Regions from separate parts of the Vagococcus penaei genome, predicted to be linked through region 2. Evidence: a T-box and tRNA genes for the amino acid it is inferred to sense, from the RefSeq annotation. Region 2 holds a T-box; the other regions hold tRNA genes.
What was found. A T-box is a leader RNA that pairs with one kind of tRNA and senses whether it is charged. The one in region 2 lies ahead of pheS (phenylalanine--tRNA ligase subunit alpha), so its partner is inferred to be a tRNA-Phe.
Positions count from the first base shown of each region.

Region 1: it encodes a tRNA-Phe, which carries the amino acid that the T-box ahead of pheS (phenylalanine--tRNA ligase subunit alpha) is inferred to sense. The anticodon was not compared.
Region 3: it encodes a tRNA-Phe, which carries the amino acid that the T-box ahead of pheS (phenylalanine--tRNA ligase subunit alpha) is inferred to sense. The anticodon was not compared.

Region 1 covers NZ_CP019609.1:2,039,864-2,045,966, reverse strand. Annotated here, with positions in the region: gene BW732_RS09775 (metal-dependent transcriptional regulator) at 1-467, shown strand, start outside; tRNA gene BW732_RS09770 (tRNA-Gln) at 599-670, opposite strand; tRNA gene BW732_RS09765 (tRNA-His) at 679-751, opposite strand; tRNA gene BW732_RS09760 (tRNA-Tyr) at 765-845, opposite strand; tRNA gene BW732_RS09755 (tRNA-Phe) at 850-922, opposite strand; tRNA gene BW732_RS09750 (tRNA-Asp) at 927-999, opposite strand; tRNA gene BW732_RS09745 (tRNA-Glu) at 1,087-1,158, opposite strand; rRNA gene rrf (5S ribosomal RNA) at 1,172-1,287, opposite strand; tRNA gene BW732_RS09735 (tRNA-Gln) at 1,300-1,371, opposite strand; tRNA gene BW732_RS09730 (tRNA-His) at 1,379-1,451, opposite strand; tRNA gene BW732_RS09725 (tRNA-Leu) at 1,484-1,567, opposite strand; tRNA gene BW732_RS09720 (tRNA-Cys) at 1,585-1,655, opposite strand; tRNA gene BW732_RS09715 (tRNA-Gln) at 1,670-1,741, opposite strand; tRNA gene BW732_RS09710 (tRNA-His) at 1,751-1,823, opposite strand; tRNA gene BW732_RS09705 (tRNA-Trp) at 1,843-1,913, opposite strand; tRNA gene BW732_RS09700 (tRNA-Tyr) at 1,921-2,001, opposite strand; tRNA gene BW732_RS09695 (tRNA-Phe) at 2,006-2,078, opposite strand; tRNA gene BW732_RS09690 (tRNA-Asp) at 2,083-2,155, opposite strand; tRNA gene BW732_RS09685 (tRNA-Glu) at 2,243-2,314, opposite strand; tRNA gene BW732_RS09680 (tRNA-Ser) at 2,330-2,419, opposite strand; tRNA gene BW732_RS09675 (tRNA-Asn) at 2,452-2,525, opposite strand; rRNA gene rrf (5S ribosomal RNA) at 2,538-2,653, opposite strand; rRNA gene BW732_RS09665 (23S ribosomal RNA) at 2,739-5,650, opposite strand; tRNA gene BW732_RS09660 (tRNA-Ala) at 5,818-5,890, opposite strand; rRNA gene BW732_RS09655 (16S ribosomal RNA) at 5,965-6,103, opposite strand, start outside.
Region 2 covers NZ_CP019609.1:2,348,404-2,354,506, reverse strand. Annotated here, with positions in the region: gene pheT (phenylalanine--tRNA ligase subunit beta) at 1-2,329, opposite strand, end outside; gene pheS (phenylalanine--tRNA ligase subunit alpha) at 2,334-3,380, opposite strand; T-box leader at 3,430-3,642, opposite strand; gene BW732_RS11220 (winged helix-turn-helix transcriptional regulator) at 3,681-4,028, opposite strand; gene BW732_RS11215 (HD domain-containing protein) at 4,115-4,615, opposite strand; gene BW732_RS11210 (TrmH family RNA methyltransferase) at 4,736-5,494, opposite strand; gene BW732_RS11205 (acylphosphatase) at 5,614-5,886, shown strand; gene yidC (membrane protein insertase YidC) at 5,967-6,103, shown strand, end outside.
Region 3 covers NZ_CP019609.1:1,293,006-1,299,108, forward strand. Annotated here, with positions in the region: gene brnQ (branched-chain amino acid transport system II carrier protein) at 1-884, opposite strand, end outside; tRNA gene BW732_RS06115 (tRNA-Glu) at 955-1,026, opposite strand; tRNA gene BW732_RS06120 (tRNA-Ser) at 1,068-1,155, opposite strand; tRNA gene BW732_RS06125 (tRNA-Ile) at 1,169-1,242, opposite strand; tRNA gene BW732_RS06130 (tRNA-Gly) at 1,258-1,328, opposite strand; tRNA gene BW732_RS06135 (tRNA-Phe) at 1,343-1,415, opposite strand; tRNA gene BW732_RS06140 (tRNA-Asp) at 1,421-1,493, opposite strand; tRNA gene BW732_RS06145 (tRNA-Met) at 1,497-1,570, opposite strand; tRNA gene BW732_RS06150 (tRNA-Ser) at 1,582-1,671, opposite strand; tRNA gene BW732_RS06155 (tRNA-Glu) at 1,682-1,753, opposite strand; tRNA gene BW732_RS06160 (tRNA-Ser) at 1,795-1,882, opposite strand; tRNA gene BW732_RS06165 (tRNA-Ile) at 1,896-1,969, opposite strand; tRNA gene BW732_RS06170 (tRNA-Gly) at 1,985-2,055, opposite strand; tRNA gene BW732_RS06175 (tRNA-Asp) at 2,061-2,133, opposite strand; tRNA gene BW732_RS06180 (tRNA-Met) at 2,137-2,210, opposite strand; tRNA gene BW732_RS06185 (tRNA-Ser) at 2,222-2,311, opposite strand; tRNA gene BW732_RS06190 (tRNA-Ile) at 2,347-2,420, opposite strand; tRNA gene BW732_RS06195 (tRNA-Met) at 2,434-2,507, opposite strand; tRNA gene BW732_RS06200 (tRNA-Pro) at 2,517-2,590, opposite strand; tRNA gene BW732_RS06205 (tRNA-Arg) at 2,603-2,676, opposite strand; tRNA gene BW732_RS06210 (tRNA-Leu) at 2,688-2,773, opposite strand; tRNA gene BW732_RS06215 (tRNA-Gly) at 2,785-2,856, opposite strand; tRNA gene BW732_RS06220 (tRNA-Thr) at 2,869-2,941, opposite strand; tRNA gene BW732_RS06225 (tRNA-Leu) at 2,954-3,035, opposite strand; tRNA gene BW732_RS06230 (tRNA-Lys) at 3,041-3,113, opposite strand; tRNA gene BW732_RS06235 (tRNA-Val) at 3,124-3,196, opposite strand; rRNA gene rrf (5S ribosomal RNA) at 3,216-3,331, opposite strand; rRNA gene BW732_RS06245 (23S ribosomal RNA) at 3,417-6,103, opposite strand, start outside.

The DNA.
Region 1 (6,103 bases), 310 kb from region 2:
CATTAAATGGTCTTAATCAAACCATTACAATCATCAGAAATCATCGAATTATCGAAACCTTTCTATATGACAAACTAGGCTATTCACTTCATGATTTGCACCATTTATCTGAAGAATTAGAACACGTTAAAGATCCTATCTTTTTTGATCGCTTATTTACATACTTAAGTAAACCAAAAACTTGCCCGCATGGTGGAATCATTCCAACACATGATAACTATCGAGAGCCTTCTTTAATACCTATTTCTGATTTTAAACCAGGTGATTCCTTAATAATTGGCCGCGTTATGGATGATACTTCCGTTTTAAATTATATGTCGTCAATTAACTTAACGGTAGGTGATACTATCCATATAGTAGATATTGATCATTTTAACGAATTGATTGTCTTTACAATTAATCAATCAGATAAAACATTTCATATTAGCCTAAAACAAGCACACTTGATTTTTTCTAGTTATACTTAAACTGTTGGAAGTTAAATCTCCAACAGTTTTTTACTAAATTCGTACAATAAAAGATGAGAAAAAAGAAGATAGAATATGAGAAAACTCAATCTATCTTCTTTTTATTTTATATACTAATCAATAATTATATACTGGGCTAGCTGGATTCGAACCAACGAGTGACGGAGTCAAAGTCCGTTGCCTTACCGCTTGGCTATAGCCCATTAAAAAAGGCGACTGATGGGAATCGAACCCACGCGTGTCGGAACCACAATCCGATGCGTTAACCACTTCGCCACAATCGCCATATTAAAAAAATGGAGGGAGGCAGATTCGAACTGCCGAACCCGAAGGAGCGGATTTACAGTCCGCCGCGTTTAGCCACTTCGCTATCCCTCCAAAATGGCGCAAGACAGAATCGAACTGCCGACACACGGAGCTTCAATCCGTTGCTCTACCAACTGAGCTACTGCGCCTAAACGGTCCCGACGGGATTTGAACCCGCGATCTCCTGCGTGACAGGCAGGCATGTTAACCCCTACACCACGGAACCATTTAAAAAGTTTATGGATTCGAACCATCTATTCTTATTGGCTAAATAAGACTTTTCCCATCTGAAAACTTTATATATTTATTGTTATGACCCGTACGGGAATCGAACCCGTGTTACCGCCGTGAAAGGGCGGTGTCTTAACCGCTTGACCAACGGGCCTATTATCTATCTAGCATGGCAATGTCCTACTCTCACAAAGAGAAACCCTTCACTACCCTCGGCGCTAAGAAACTTAACTACTGTGTTCGACATGGTTACAGGTGTATCCTTCTTGCCATTATTACCATACTATAAAATAAACTGGGCTAGCTGGATTCGAACCAACGAGTGACGGAGTCAAAGTCCGTTGCCTTACCGCTTGGCTATAGCCCATTAAAAGGGCGACTGATGGGAATCGAACCCACGCGTGTCGGAACCACAATCCGATGCGTTAACCACTTCGCCACAATCGCCATAATACTATTAAAATAAAAAATCTAACTAATACCGGCGGCCGGGGTCGAACCGGCACGCCCTTGCGGGCACAGGATTTTGAGTCCAGCGCGTCTGCCAATTCCGCCACGCCGGCATATATTAATTAGAAAAAGGCGGTAACCGGATTTGAACCGATGATAAAGGTGTTGCAGACCTCTGCCTTACCACTTGGCTATACCGCCATACCATATTAAAACTGGGCTAGCTGGATTCGAACCAACGAGTGACGGAGTCAAAGTCCGTTGCCTTACCGCTTGGCTATAGCCCAATAAAAAAAGGCGACTGATGGGAATCGAACCCACGCGTGTCGGAACCACAATCCGATGCGTTAACCACTTCGCCACAATCGCCATAATACTATTGAAGCAACAGGGGTAGTAGGACTCGAACCCACGCTGACGGTTTTGGAGACCGTAGTTCTACCACTAAACTATACCCCTATAAAAATGGAGGGAGGCAGATTCGAACTGCCGAACCCGAAGGAGCGGATTTACAGTCCGCCGCGTTTAGCCACTTCGCTATCCCTCCAAAATGGCGCAAGACAGAATCGAACTGCCGACACACGGAGCTTCAATCCGTTGCTCTACCAACTGAGCTACTGCGCCTAAACGGTCCCGACGGGATTTGAACCCGCGATCTCCTGCGTGACAGGCAGGCATGTTAACCCCTACACCACGGAACCATTTAAAAAGTTTATGGATTCGAACCATCTATTCTTATTGGCTAAATAAGACTTTTCCCATCTGAAAACTTTATATATTTATTGTTATGACCCGTACGGGAATCGAACCCGTGTTACCGCCGTGAAAGGGCGGTGTCTTAACCGCTTGACCAACGGGCCTTATTTATTATTTTACGGAGAGTAAGGGATTCGAACCCTTGAGACAGTTATTACCGCCTACATGATTTCCAATCATGCTCCTTCGGCCAACTCGGACAACTCTCCAAGCTTTAGCTTTTAATGACTCTTTAAAAGGACTCCGGCAGTAGGACTCGAACCTACGACATCATGATTAACAGTCATGCGCTACTACCAACTGAGCTATGCCGGAATACTTATAAATGCGTGGCAGCGTCCTACTCTCACAAAGAGAAACCCTTCACTACCCTCGGCGCTAAGAAGCTTAACTGCTGTGTTCGGCATGGTTACAGGTGTATCCTTCTTGCCATCGCCACCACACTTCTATAAGTGTTCTATTTAATTAAGTGATTGCTCACTCAAAACTGGATTTGAAGTTATCATTAACATAAGTGACACCGTTTATTTGGTTAAGTCCTCGATCGATTAGTACTAGTCCGCTCCATACATCACTGTACTTCCACTCCTAGCCTATCTACCTGATCATCTCTCAGGGATCTTACTTTCTTAAAGAAATGGGAAATCTCATCTTGAGGGGGGCTTCACGCTTAGATGCTTTCAGCGTTTATCCCGTCCATACATAGCTACCCAGCAATGCCCTTGGCAGAACAACTGGTACACCAGAGGTATGTCCATCCCGGTCCTCTCGTACTAAGGACAGCTCCTCTCAAATTTCCAACGCCCGCGACGGATAGGGACCGAACTGTCTCACGACGTTCTGAACCCAGCTCGCGTGCCGCTTTAATGGGCGAACAGCCCAACCCTTGGGACCGACTACAGCCCCAGGATGCGACGAGCCGACATCGAGGTGCCAAACCTCCCCGTCGATGTGAACTCTTGGGGGAGATAAGCCTGTTATCCCCAGGGTAGCTTTTATCCGTTGAGCGATGGCCCTTCCATGCGGAACCACCGGATCACTAAGCCCGACTTTCGTCCCTGCTCGAGTTGTAACTCTCGCAGTCAAGCTCCCTTTTGCCTTTACACTCTTCGAATGATTTCCAACCATTCTGAGGGAACCTTTGGGCGCCTCCGTTACATTTTAGGAGGCGACCGCCCCAGTCAAACTGTCCATCTGACACTGTCTCCCGCCACGATAAGTGGCGCGGGTTAGACTGGTCATAACACAAGGGTAGTATCCCACCAATGCCTCCCTCGAAACTAGCGTTCCGAGTTCAACGGCTCCTACCTATCCTGTACATGTGTCACAAACAGTCAATATCAAACTACAGTAAAGCTCCATGGGGTCTTTCCGTCCTGTCGCGGGTAACCTGCATCTTCACAGGTACTAAAATTTCACCGAGTCTCTTGTTGAGACAGTGCCCAAATCGTTACGCCTTTCGTGCGGGTCGGAACTTACCCGACAAGGAATTTCGCTACCTTAGGACCGTTATAGTTACGGCCGCCGTTTACTGGGGCTTCAATTCTGAGCTTCGCTATTGCTAACCCATCCTCTTAACCTTCCAGCACCGGGCAGGCGTCAGCCCCTATACGTCATCTTTCGATTTTGCAGAGACCTGTGTTTTTGATAAACAGTCGCTTGGGCCTATTCACTGCGGCTAAACTTGCGTTTAGCACCCCTTCTCCCGAAGTTACGGGGTCATTTTGCCGAGTTCCTTAACAAGAGTTCTCTCGCTCACCTTAGGATTCTCTCCTCGACTACCTGTGTCGGTTTGCGGTACGGGTCGTTTGCTTCTAACTAGAAGATTTTCTTGACAGTGTGATATTGGAACTTCGGTACTAAATTTCCCTCCACATCACAACTCGTCCTTAGAGGTGTAAGCATTTGACTCACACCAAGACTTGTTGCTTATACGCACATATCCAACAGTGCGCTTCCGTAACCTCCTGTGTCCCTCCATTGTTCAAACAAAACAAACGAGTACAGGAATCTCAACCTGTTGTCCATCGCCTACGCCTATCGGCCTCGGCTTAGGTCCCGACTAACCCTGGGAGGACGAGCCTTCCCCAGGAAACCTTAGTCATTCGGTGGACAGGATTCTCACCTGTCTTTCGCTACTCATACCGGCATTCTCACTTCTAAGCGCTCCACTAGTCCTCACGATCTAGCTTCAACGCCCTTAGAACGCTCTCCTACCATAGAACCAAAGGTTCTATCCACAGTTTCGGTAATATGTTTAGCCCCGGTACATTTTCGGCGCAAGGGCACTCGACTAGTGAGCTATTACGCACTCTTTAAATGGTGGCTGCTTCTAAGCCAACATCCTAGTTGTTTGTGCACCCTCACATCCTTTTCCACTTAACATATATTTTGGGACCTTAACTGGTGGTCTGGGCTGTTTCCCTTTCGACAATGGATCTTATCACTCACTGTCTGACTCCCGGATATAAATGAATGGCATTCGGAGTTTATCTGAATTCGGTAACCCAAGACGGGCCCCTAGTCCAAACAGTGCTCTACCTCCATCATTCTTAATTCCGAGGCTAGCCCTAAAGCTATTTCGGAGAGAACCAGCTATCTCCAAGTTCGATTGGAATTTCTCCGCTACCCACACCTCATCCCCGCACTTTTCAACGTACGTGGGTTCGGTCCTCCAGTGCGTTTTACCGCACCTTCAACCTGGACATGGGTAGGTCACATGGTTTCGGGTCTACAACTACATACTACGTCGCCCTATTCAGACTCGCTTTCGCTACGGCTCCGCTTCTTCAGCTTAACCTCGCATGCAATCGTAACTCGCCGGTTCATTCTGCAAAAGGCACGCCATCACCCATTAACGGGCTTTGACTTTTTGTAGGCACACGGTTTCAGGTTCTATTTCACTCCCCTTCCGGGGTGCTTTTCACCTTTCCCTCACGGTACTGGTTCACTATCGGTCACTAGAGAGTATTTAGCCTTGGGAGATGGTCCTCCCGGATTCCGACGGAATTTCTCGTGTTCCGCCGTACTCAGGATACTCATAGGTGTGTTGTCAATTTCGTCTACGGGGCTTTTACCCGCTCCGGCTGACCTTTCCAGGTCGATTTGACTATTTACAACAGCTACCACAGCTGAGTCCTACAACCCCAATGAGCAAGCTCATTGGTTTGGGCTGTTTCCGTTTCGCTCGCCGCTACTAAGGAAATCGATTTTTCTTTCTCTTCCTGCAGGTACTTAGATGTTTCAGTTCTCTGCGTCTACCTTCTATTAGCTATGTATTCACTAATAGATAATACCCTATAAAAGGTATTGGGTTCCCCCATTCGGAAATCTCCGGATCAAAGCTTACTTACAGCTCCCCGAAGCATATCGGCGTTAGTCCCGTCCTTCATCGGCTTCTAGTGCCAAGGCATCCACCGTGCGCCCTTATTCACTTAACCTTTTCTAACCTAATGGTTAGATCTTTTTTGTTTGTATCAAACAGCGATATCTGATACAAACAACGCTTCACAACTTACGCTGTGTCACGCGGTGTACTTAATTTATGTTGATGTCTAACTTCAACTATCCAGTTTTCAATGAACAATAATGGTAAAGGTTCTACCAATGGAGCCTAGCGGGATCGAACCGCTGACCTCCTGCGTGCAAGGCAGGCGCTCTCCCAGCTGAGCTAAGGCCCCATTTAGTTTGAGAGTAGACCTCTCAAAACTGAACAAAGTAAATTCAACCAATGTGTTTCCGTAATTATCCTTAGAAAGGAGGTGATCCAGCCGCACCTTCCGATACGGCTACCTTGTTACGACTTCACCCCAATCATCTATCCCACCTTAGGCGGCTGGCTCCCGAAGGTTACCTCACCGACTTTGGGTGTTACAAACTCTCGTGGTGTGACG
Region 2 (6,103 bases):
CGTCATCTTGGAATGTTAATGAATAAGCTAACGATTTTTTATCGTTTCCTAACTTCTCACCTTGATACACATCAAATAAATGGACTGAACGTAGGAAGCGACCACCTTTTGCTGTAATGACATCAACAATTTCTTGATTAGTAATTGTTTGATTAACCAAAAGTGCCATGTCACGCTTAATTGATGGGTATTTCCCAACTTCTTGAATGGCAACTTGTTGTACACTTAATTCACATAATTTTTCTAAATCTAATTCAGCCACGTAGGTCTCAATTAAATCCATCTCTTTTGCCATTTTCGGATGAACTTGACCAATAAAACCAACTGTTAAATCATCAATCATTATTTCAGCAGCTCGACCTGGATGTAACTCTACATATTCAGTTGATGCTACATAGCGTACACGTTCACTCACACCAAGGATAGACATCAAATCTTCAACAATCCCTTTTAATGTATAAAAATCAACGGTTGCTGCTGGATGTGACCAATCTTTTTCTTCCCAATTACCCGCAATAGCTAACGCAAGATGCTGTGTTTCAACTGGTAACTCAGTTTTTGATAATGATTCAAAAATATTTCCAATTTCGTAGAAAGCAATTTGATTATTTTTACGTGCTAAATTATAAGCCGTATCAATAAGTAAGCTAGTTGTTAAATTTTGACGTAAAACAGAATGGTCTTGACTCATTGGCCAATCTAATTCAACAACTGCTTTAGGTTCCTTAACAAACTTAGTAGCTAGTTCTGGCGTAGTTAGTGCATAACTGATTGCTTCAGTCAAACCGTTACCTTCTAAATTACGACGAATATCCCGAATGAGTTGTTGTTTTGGCGTCAGTTGACCTGGTAATGAACTACCACTTGGTAAAGTCGAGGGCAAATTATCATACCCATAAATCCGTGCAACTTCTTCAATTAAATCTGCCTCAATCGTTATATCCCAACGACGTGGTGGAATTGTAACTGTAAAATGATGACTATTTTCAGCCACTTCAAAACCTAAACGCTCAAAAATCGCAGTGACTTCCTGAGCCGTTAAACTTGTACCTAATGACTGATTAATTTTATCTAATGTAATAGAAACCGTAACAGATTGAGCTTGATAGGGTGTACTAACAACTGTACCTTGTACAACTTGCCCGCCAGATAACTCAGCAATTAATGCTGCTGCGAAATCACTGGCTTCCATGATGGTTGCTGTATTGATACCACGTTCAAATCGTTTACTAGACTCGCTAGATAGGCCAAATGAACGCGCTGTTCGGCGAATCAATGTTGGCTCAAATAGGGCTGTTTCTAACGCGACAGTGACTGTATTAGAGGTAATTTCAGTCGCTTCACCGCCCATTACACCGGCTAAAGCAACTGGTGTTTTACCATCAGTAATCACTAAGTTATCCGAACTTAATTCACGTTCAACACCATCAAGTGTCGTTAACATTTCACCAGCTACTGCACGACGGACATGGATATTCTGACTATTTAAACGATTGTAATCGAACGCATGTTGAGGTTGACCGAATAATAATAAAACATAGTTTGTTGCATCTACTACATTATTAACTGGGCGAATCCCTTCATTCATTAAACGTGTTTGTAACCAAAGAGGGCTCTCTTTAACGGTAACATTTTTAATGACGCGCATTAAATAAGTTGGTGTATCCTCTGCGTGATCAACCGTTACTTTAACATAATTTTCGACTGAATCACTATCATCTTCTAAAACTTCTTGGCTTGGAAAAGTAACTCGCTTGTTATAAAGTGCAGCTACTTCATATGCAACTCCGCGTAAACTTAGTGCATCTGCCCGGTTTGGTGTGACTGATAACTCGATGATAGCATCGTCCATATCTAAATATGGAAAAACAGCTTCACCTGCTACTGCATGATCTGGTAAAAAATAAATTCCTTCTGCATAAGCTTTTGGAACCACACTGTCAGAGTAACCTAACTCTTGTAATGAACAGACCATTCCTAAAGATACTTCTCCACGCATTTTACCCTTTTTAATTTTAACATTACCAGTGATACGTGAGTTAGGTAAAGCAACAATTACTTTTTTACCTGCTGTGATATTCGGTGCACCACACACAATTTGATATAACTCATCTTCACCAACATCAATTTGACAAATTGATAAATGATCACTGTCTGGATGTGGTTGACATTCTTTCACGTCACCGACAACGATTTTCTTTAACCCTTCTTCAGGAATTGTGACATCTTCGACTTCAATTCCTGAGCGTGACATTTTATCTGCTAATTCATCAACTCTAATGTCCGATAAATCAACTAATTCGTTTAACCATTTATATGAAACTAACATCTTTCTACCCCTTTACGTTAAATTGTTTTAAAAAGCGACGATCATTTTGATAGAAATAACGAATATCATTAACTCCGTATTTCAACATTGCTAAACGATCCGGACCTAAACCAAAGGCAAAACCACTGTATTTTGTTGCGTCAACACCAGACATTTCAAGCACTCGGGGGTGAACAATACCCGCACCTAAGACTTCAATCCAACCAGTGTGTTTACAAACATTACAACCTGCTCCACCGCATTTAAAGCAACTAATATCTACCTCAACAGATGGCTCAGTGAATGGGAAGTAGCTTGGTCTTAAACGAATCTTGCGTTCATCACCAAAGATTTTTTTTAACAACACTTCAAGGGTTCCTTTTAAATCACCCATTGTAATATTTTCATCAATAACTAGTCCTTCAATTTGATGAAATTGATGACTATGTGTCGCGTCATCATTATCACGACGGAAAACTTTACCAGGGCTAATCATTCTTAGAGGCCCTTTTGAAAAATCATGTTGCTCCATTGTTCTTGCTTGAACTGGTGACGTATGTGTCCGTAACAACAAATCATCTGTAATATAAAAAGAATCTTGCATATCACGTGCTGGATGGTCTTTTGGTAAATTCATTCGTTCAAAATTATACTCATCTTGTTCCACTTCATTACCTTCAATTACTTGATAGCCTAATCCTAGGAAGATATCTTCAATCTCTTGAATAATTTGTGTTAATACGTGGGGTGTCCCCGTTTTAACTGTTTTACCTGGTAACGTAACATCAATTGTTTCAGATGCTAATGCTTGATTTAAGACCATTTCTTCTAAATCAATCTTTTTTTGCTCTAAAGCTATCGTCAATTCATCACGCACCTCGTTTGCAAATGCACCCACGACTGGACGCATCTCTGGTGATAAATCTTTCATACTACGTAAAACTTCAGTAATTGAGCCTTTTTTACCTAAAACTTGCACGCGAATATCATTTAATTCAGTTAATCCTTGTACTTGATTAATTTGTGCAAGTGTTGCCGTTTTTAATTGTTCCAATGTATCTTGTAATGACATATTTTCCAACCCTTTCTTTTTTTACTACACAAAAAAGACACCATTCCTGATAAGGAACGATGTCTCGCGGTACCATCCTAATTTGCCTACTAAAAATAAGCATCTCTAAATTGTTAACGATGACTAGCACCGGTTTATTTTAGCAATAAACTACTCAGGAAGTGAACTTCACCTAAATCATCTACAATCTGCTTACAGTCCAATGACAGATTTCCCTTTTGAAGATATTTTTAAGTTACTCTTTTCCCTAAAATGTATTTCTTTATTTATCAGTTAGTCTACAAGATTTCGACTAAAAGGTCAAGTCGTTGGTTGACTAATAGTCACCCAACGTTCACCCCATGACTGAATTTCATCCATCACACGTTTTAAATCTTGGCCTTTTTCGGTTAATTGGTAGACAATTCGATTATTTTCATCTTCAAGGACTAAACGTGCCAGTATTTCTTTTTCTTCAAGTTCTTTTAAACGTTCGACTAAGACACGGTCACTAACATCTGGAATCTTAGAAGCAAGTTCCACAAAGCGCTGTGGCCCCTCTTCTAGTAAGACATCAATAATTAAGCCGTTCCATTTTTTTCCTAAAATTGCAAACGTCTTTTCAAAACGAGGACAGAGTTGAAATTGTCTTTCTCGACATGATGTCATTTAAATCACTCCTAATTCAACATTTGCTACTTACTATTCTATCAATTTAGTATAAATGAAAAAGCTAGACAATGCTAGCTTTTGGCTTAAATTTGAGAGAGTCCGAAGTAAGCAGAGGCTTTGTGTTTCAATTTTTGATACAACGGAACAATAGCTTCTTCGCAAGCGCAATACTTATCGACTAAAGTCACAATGTAACTTTCTTTATATTTTGGTGGCGCAATTGTCGCTCCAAACATGTGTTTTACAATAATATCTTCTTCTAATTTTGAAATTTCAGTTAATTCACGTGCATTTTTTAACGCAATTCTCGGATGGACATAAGCATGCGTGCCATCACCCATTTTTTGGTCTCGCCAATCATAAAAGAATAAATCATGAAGTAACCCTGCACGGGCAGTTGCTCGTTCATCACCATTCCATTTTTTTGCTAATAAATAGCTTCTATATGACACACTAATTGAGTGATCTAATCTATTAGAGTAATGATGTTGTGTAAATTTAGCTAAACTTTGAACCTCGTCAGTAAAAATTAAATCTTCCACAAGTGCAACATATTCTTTATCATTTTTCCAATCTAACGCCATTTTCGAGTCACATACTTTCTTTTTAAATAATCCTTCACAAACCTTTAAACATAAACTATTCTAACATGTAACAAGTATTCCAACCATAAAAGTCAATTAATTTAATAAATTCGTAAATTTTTAAAGCGAAAACATAATAATACCAGCAGCAATTGCAACATTTAGCGATTCTGCTTTCCCTTTAATTGGAATATACAGATTTTTATCCGTTAGCTCTAATAGTTCCTGAGCGACACCTTGTCCCTCATTCCCCATGATAATAGCTAGTTTATCAGTTGACTCGATTTCTCGATAATCAATTGCCTCTTCATTTAATTCAGTGCCATAAACTTGATAATTTTCTTCTTTTAGTTTTAAAATAAAGTCAGTTAAATTAGCCTCTTCAAGCGTTAAATGGTATTGACTACCTTGCATAGCACGGAGTACTTTTGATTGATAGATATCTGCACAACCTTCACCCAAAATAACATGAGTAAAACCAGCGGCATCCGCCGTTCGAATCATTGTTCCAACATTTCCGGGATCCTGCACTCGATCAAGTAATAACATCCGACCTAATTGTTGGTTTTTCACTACCTCAGTTTTACGGATGACCGCGATAATTCCTTGCGGAGTGGGTAAACTAGAAACGACTTTTAAGACGTCATCAGTCACAACGTATAAAGAATCATCACTCACTTGTTCTGTTAAATAGTGATAATCTTGATAGCTATCTTTGGTAACCAGTAAGCTTATAATCTCTGCTTGGTAAGTAAATGCCTCTTCAACGAGGTGTTCACCTTCAATTAAGTAACTATTTGTTTCGATGCGGTGTTTCTTTTTATGTAATTTTTTTAATTCTTTAATCAATGGGTTTTTAGTTGATGTAATTTCTTTCATGATGTCTTCCTTTTCTCGTTCGTGCATCCATTATAACAAATTTTTTTATCATGTATAGTTTGTTAATTTAAATTAAGCATTATATACTACAATTAATGAAAGAAAGTGAGGAAGAAACTATGCAAATTCAAATAATTGTATCAGGTAGAGTCCAAGGTGTTGGCTTTCGTTATTTAACTAAAATAGTTGCAGATAAAATTGGTGTCAGCGGGTTAGTGAAAAACCTGTCTGATGGACGTGTATATATTGAAGCAAGTGGGGAAGAAAATAAAATTTCAACATTTATTGACGCTGTTAAAAAATCACCTACACCATCTGGACGTGTTGATACCTGTGATGTTACCTATCATACAACTAATCAAAAAACGAAAGGTTTTCAAGTAACCTATTAAAAATCATTAAAATTGATTGAAAAAACCTAAGCAATTCGTTATAGTTATCTTTGTGTAGATTATTGTAAAGGAAGAATTGAATGAAAAATTTAAGGAAATGGCTGGTTTCATCCGGCTTGTTGATGCTTTTAATTACGATGTCAGGCTGTGTCAAAACAGATAAGGCAGGTAATCCAACGGGAGAAGGAATCATTTATAATTTTTTAGTGAAACCTAT
Region 3 (6,103 bases), 1.1 Mb from region 2:
GCGATCAAAACAATAATCGCTAATAAAAAACTACCAAAATTGCCTAAATAATAGTGTGAGATTTGGGCTAGCGTAATACCTCCATTAGCATTAACAGAAAATTCACCTAAACTCATGGTTCCAGTTAATGATAACAATGTATAAAGAACCCCCATGATGACAATACCAATCATTCCTGCTTTTGATAACTCGAGAGCAATATATTTAGGTTGCTTAATACCCAATGATTTCATGCTATCAACAATAATCGTACCAAAAGCTAGTGCTGCTAAGGCATCAAGTGTATTGTACCCAGCTGTAAAGCCAGTTAAAAATGCATGATTTTGATATCCGCCTTGTATACTAGCATGAGTGATGGATCCCATTGGTTTGAGAAAAGCAAATAAAAGAATAATAGCTAACAAAATTAAAAATAACGGGGTTAAAAATTTACCAATATAATCCAAAATTCTACTAGGTTTACGTGAAAAAAACCAAACAACGCTAAAGAAAATTAATGTAAAAGCCAATAAACTAATGATTTGATAATCTGATTTAACGAATGGTGCGAAACCGACCTCAAAAGATGTAGTTGCTAGTCTAGGTAGCGCAAATAATGGACCAATAATTAAATAGAGAATTGTGGTTAATATCTTAGCATAGCGAGGTCCAACACGATTACCTAAATCCATTAAACTTTCGCTATCTGACGTTCCAAATGCTACGATTCCTAAAAATGGTAAGCCAATACCAGTAACCAAAAATCCCATGTTCGCTAACAAGACATTTGCCCCAGCCTCTTGACCAATTTGAATCGGAAAAATGAGGTTACCTGCTCCAAAAAATAAACCAAATACCATCATACCGATGTACAGTCGTTCTTTCATTGTTAATTTTAGTTTCACGTATTACAACCTCCTAATGAAATATAAAAAAAATAAGCTCAAAATTGATTTACACAATTTTGAGCTTATATGACCCGTACGGGAATCGAACCCGTGTTACCGCCGTGAAAGGGCGGTGTCTTAACCGCTTGACCAACGGGCCTAGATAAAAAATATTTTATTATTAATAGAGAAAACTTAATATGGAGAAGGAGGGATTTGAACCCTCGCGCCAGTTTCCCGACCTACACCCTTAGCAGGGGCGCCTCTTCAGCCACTTGAGTACTTCTCCATCCTTAAAATAATGGGCCTAAATGGACTCGAACCATCGACCTCACGCTTATCAGGCGTGCGCTCTAACCAGCTGAGCTATAGGCCCTAATTTTTAAAGAAAAGCGGGTGACGAGAATCGAACTCGCGACAACAGCTTGGAAGGCTGTAGTTTTACCACTAAACTACACCCGCTTAATGGATTTGGATGGCGCAGGACAGAATCGAACTGCCGACACACGGAGCTTCAATCCGTTGCTCTACCAACTGAGCTACTGCGCCTAAAACGGTCCCGACGGGATTTGAACCCGCGATCTCCTGCGTGACAGGCAGGCATGTTAACCCCTACACCACGGAACCTAATTGCGGAGGCAGGATTTGAACCTACGACCTTCGGGTTATGAGCCCGACGAGCTACCAGACTGCTCCACTCCGCGATATTTTTAAAAGGAGGATAAGGGATTCGAACCCTTGCGTGCTTTTACACACCTGACGGTTTTCAAGACCGTTCCCTTCAGCCGGACTTGGGTAATCCTCCGAAATGCTAATGACCCGTACGGGAATCGAACCCGTGTTACCGCCGTGAAAGGGCGGTGTCTTAACCGCTTGACCAACGGGCCAGACTGAATAAATTAAGTTAAATTAATGATATAAATCATTATGGAGAAGGAGGGATTTGAACCCTCGCGCCAGTTTCCCGACCTACACCCTTAGCAGGGGCGCCTCTTCAGCCACTTGAGTACTTCTCCATCCTTAAAATAATGGGCCTAAATGGACTCGAACCATCGACCTCACGCTTATCAGGCGTGCGCTCTAACCAGCTGAGCTATAGGCCCTAATTTTTAAAGAAAAGCGGGTGACGAGAATCGAACTCGCGACAACAGCTTGGAAGGCTGTAGTTTTACCACTAAACTACACCCGCTTAAACGGTCCCGACGGGATTTGAACCCGCGATCTCCTGCGTGACAGGCAGGCATGTTAACCCCTACACCACGGAACCTAATTGCGGAGGCAGGATTTGAACCTACGACCTTCGGGTTATGAGCCCGACGAGCTACCAGACTGCTCCACTCCGCGATATTTTTAAAAGGAGGATAAGGGATTCGAACCCTTGCGTGCTTTTACACACCTGACGGTTTTCAAGACCGTTCCCTTCAGCCGGACTTGGGTAATCCTCCATAATATTAGCAAAAACCATACAATTCCATAACAATGGACCTTGTAGGACTCGAACCTACGACCGCCCGGTTATGAGCCGGGAGCTCTAACCAACTGAGCTAAAGGTCCAAGTTATAAATTATCGCGGCGGAGGGGATCGAACCCCCGACCTCCCGGGTATGAACCGGACGCTCTAGCCAGCTGAGCTACACCGCGTAATTAAAATCGGGAAGACAGGATTCGAACCTGCGACCCCTTGGTCCCAAACCAAGTGCTCTACCAAGCTGAGCTACTTCCCGTAAAAAAGGTGACGCACCCAAGAGGAGTCGAACCCCTAACCTTCTGATCCGTAGTCAGACACTCTATCCAATTGAGCTATGGGTGCTTAAAAAGCAATGCCGAGGACCGGAATCGAACCGGTACGGTGATCACTCACCGCAGGATTTTAAGTCCTGTGCGTCTGCCAGTTCCGCCACCCCGGCTGGAACATAAAAGCGGAAGACGGGGTTCGAACCCGCGACCCCCACCTTGGCAAGGTGATGTTCTACCACTGAACTACTTCCGCTTAGAAATAGAATGCCGGCTAAAGGACTTGAACCCTCGACCCTCTGATTACAAATCAGATGCTCTACCAACTGAGCTAAGCCGGCTGTAACTTCTTATGCGGGTGAAGGGACTTGAACCCCCACGCCGTAAGGCGCTAGATCCTAAATCTAGTGCGTCTGCCAATTCCGCCACACCCGCAAAAATGACCCGTACTGGGCTCGAACCAGTGACCCTCTGATTAAAAGTCAGATGCTCTACCAACTGAGCTAACGAGTCTAATTTAAAATGGAGGTTGACGGGATCGAACCGCCGACCCCCTGCTTGTAAGGCAGGTGCTCTCCCAGCTGAGCTAAACCTCCAAAAAAAATACTTATAAATGCGTGGCAACGTCCTACTCTCACAAAGAGAAACCCTTCACTACCCTCGGCGCTAAGAAGCTTAACTGCTGTGTTCGGCATGGTTACAGGTGTATCCTTCTTGCCATCGCCACCACACTTCTATAAGTGTTCTATTTAATTAAGTGATTGCTCACTCAAAACTGGATTTGAAGTTATCATTAACATAAGTGACACCGTTTATTTGGTTAAGTCCTCGATCGATTAGTACTAGTCCGCTCCATACATCACTGTACTTCCACTCCTAGCCTATCTACCTGATCATCTCTCAGGGATCTTACTTTCTTAAAGAAATGGGAAATCTCATCTTGAGGGGGGCTTCACGCTTAGATGCTTTCAGCGTTTATCCCGTCCATACATAGCTACCCAGCAATGCCCTTGGCAGAACAACTGGTACACCAGAGGTATGTCCATCCCGGTCCTCTCGTACTAAGGACAGCTCCTCTCAAATTTCCAACGCCCGCGACGGATAGGGACCGAACTGTCTCACGACGTTCTGAACCCAGCTCGCGTGCCGCTTTAATGGGCGAACAGCCCAACCCTTGGGACCGACTACAGCCCCAGGATGCGACGAGCCGACATCGAGGTGCCAAACCTCCCCGTCGATGTGAACTCTTGGGGGAGATAAGCCTGTTATCCCCAGGGTAGCTTTTATCCGTTGAGCGATGGCCCTTCCATGCGGAACCACCGGATCACTAAGCCCGACTTTCGTCCCTGCTCGAGTTGTAACTCTCGCAGTCAAGCTCCCTTTTGCCTTTACACTCTTCGAATGATTTCCAACCATTCTGAGGGAACCTTTGGGCGCCTCCGTTACATTTTAGGAGGCGACCGCCCCAGTCAAACTGTCCATCTGACACTGTCTCCCGCCACGATAAGTGGCGCGGGTTAGACTGGTCATAACACAAGGGTAGTATCCCACCAATGCCTCCCTCGAAACTAGCGTTCCGAGTTCAACGGCTCCTACCTATCCTGTACATGTGTCACAAACAGTCAATATCAAACTACAGTAAAGCTCCATGGGGTCTTTCCGTCCTGTCGCGGGTAACCTGCATCTTCACAGGTACTAAAATTTCACCGAGTCTCTTGTTGAGACAGTGCCCAAATCGTTACGCCTTTCGTGCGGGTCGGAACTTACCCGACAAGGAATTTCGCTACCTTAGGACCGTTATAGTTACGGCCGCCGTTTACTGGGGCTTCAATTCTGAGCTTCGCTATTGCTAACCCATCCTCTTAACCTTCCAGCACCGGGCAGGCGTCAGCCCCTATACGTCATCTTTCGATTTTGCAGAGACCTGTGTTTTTGATAAACAGTCGCTTGGGCCTATTCACTGCGGCTAAACTTGCGTTTAGCACCCCTTCTCCCGAAGTTACGGGGTCATTTTGCCGAGTTCCTTAACAAGAGTTCTCTCGCTCACCTTAGGATTCTCTCCTCGACTACCTGTGTCGGTTTGCGGTACGGGTCGTTTGCTTCTAACTAGAAGATTTTCTTGACAGTGTGATATTGGAACTTCGGTACTAAATTTCCCTCCACATCACAACTCGTCCTTAGAGGTGTAAGCATTTGACTCACACCAAGACTTGTTGCTTATACGCACATATCCAACAGTGCGCTTCCGTAACCTCCTGTGTCCCTCCATTGTTCAAACAAAACAAACGAGTACAGGAATCTCAACCTGTTGTCCATCGCCTACGCCTATCGGCCTCGGCTTAGGTCCCGACTAACCCTGGGAGGACGAGCCTTCCCCAGGAAACCTTAGTCATTCGGTGGACAGGATTCTCACCTGTCTTTCGCTACTCATACCGGCATTCTCACTTCTAAGCGCTCCACTAGTCCTCACGATCTAGCTTCAACGCCCTTAGAACGCTCTCCTACCATAGAACCAAAGGTTCTATCCACAGTTTCGGTAATATGTTTAGCCCCGGTACATTTTCGGCGCAAGGGCACTCGACTAGTGAGCTATTACGCACTCTTTAAATGGTGGCTGCTTCTAAGCCAACATCCTAGTTGTTTGTGCACCCTCACATCCTTTTCCACTTAACATATATTTTGGGACCTTAACTGGTGGTCTGGGCTGTTTCCCTTTCGACAATGGATCTTATCACTCACTGTCTGACTCCCGGATATAAATGAATGGCATTCGGAGTTTATCTGAATTCGGTAACCCAAGACGGGCCCCTAGTCCAAACAGTGCTCTACCTCCATCATTCTTAATTCCGAGGCTAGCCCTAAAGCTATTTCGGAGAGAACCAGCTATCTCCAAGTTCGATTGGAATTTCTCCGCTACCCACACCTCATCCCCGCACTTTTCAACGTACGTGGGTTCGGTCCTCCAGTGCGTTTTACCGCACCTTCAACCTGGACATGGGTAGGTCACATGGTTTCGGGTCTACAACTACATACTACGTCGCCCTATTCAGACTCGCTTTCGCTACGGCTCCGCTTCTTCAGCTTAACCTCGCATGCAATCGTAACTCGCCGGTTCATTCTGCAAAAGGCACGCCATCACCCATTAACGGGCTTTGACTTTTTGTAGGCACACGGTTTCAGGTTCTATTTCACTCCCCTTCCGGGGTGCTTTTCACCTTTCCCTCACGGTACTGGTTCACTATCGGTCACTAGAGAGTATTTAGCCTTGGGAGATGGTCCTCCCGGATTCCGACGGAATTTCTCGTGTTCCGCCGTACTCAGGATACTCATAGGTGTGTTGTCAATTTCGTCTACGGGGCTTTTACCCGCTCCGGCTGACCTTTCCAGGTCGATTTGACTATTCACAACAGCTACCACAGCTGAGTCCTACAACCCCAATGAGCAAGCTCATTGGTTTGGGCTGTTTCCGTTTCGCTCGCCGCTACTAAGGAAATCGATTTTTC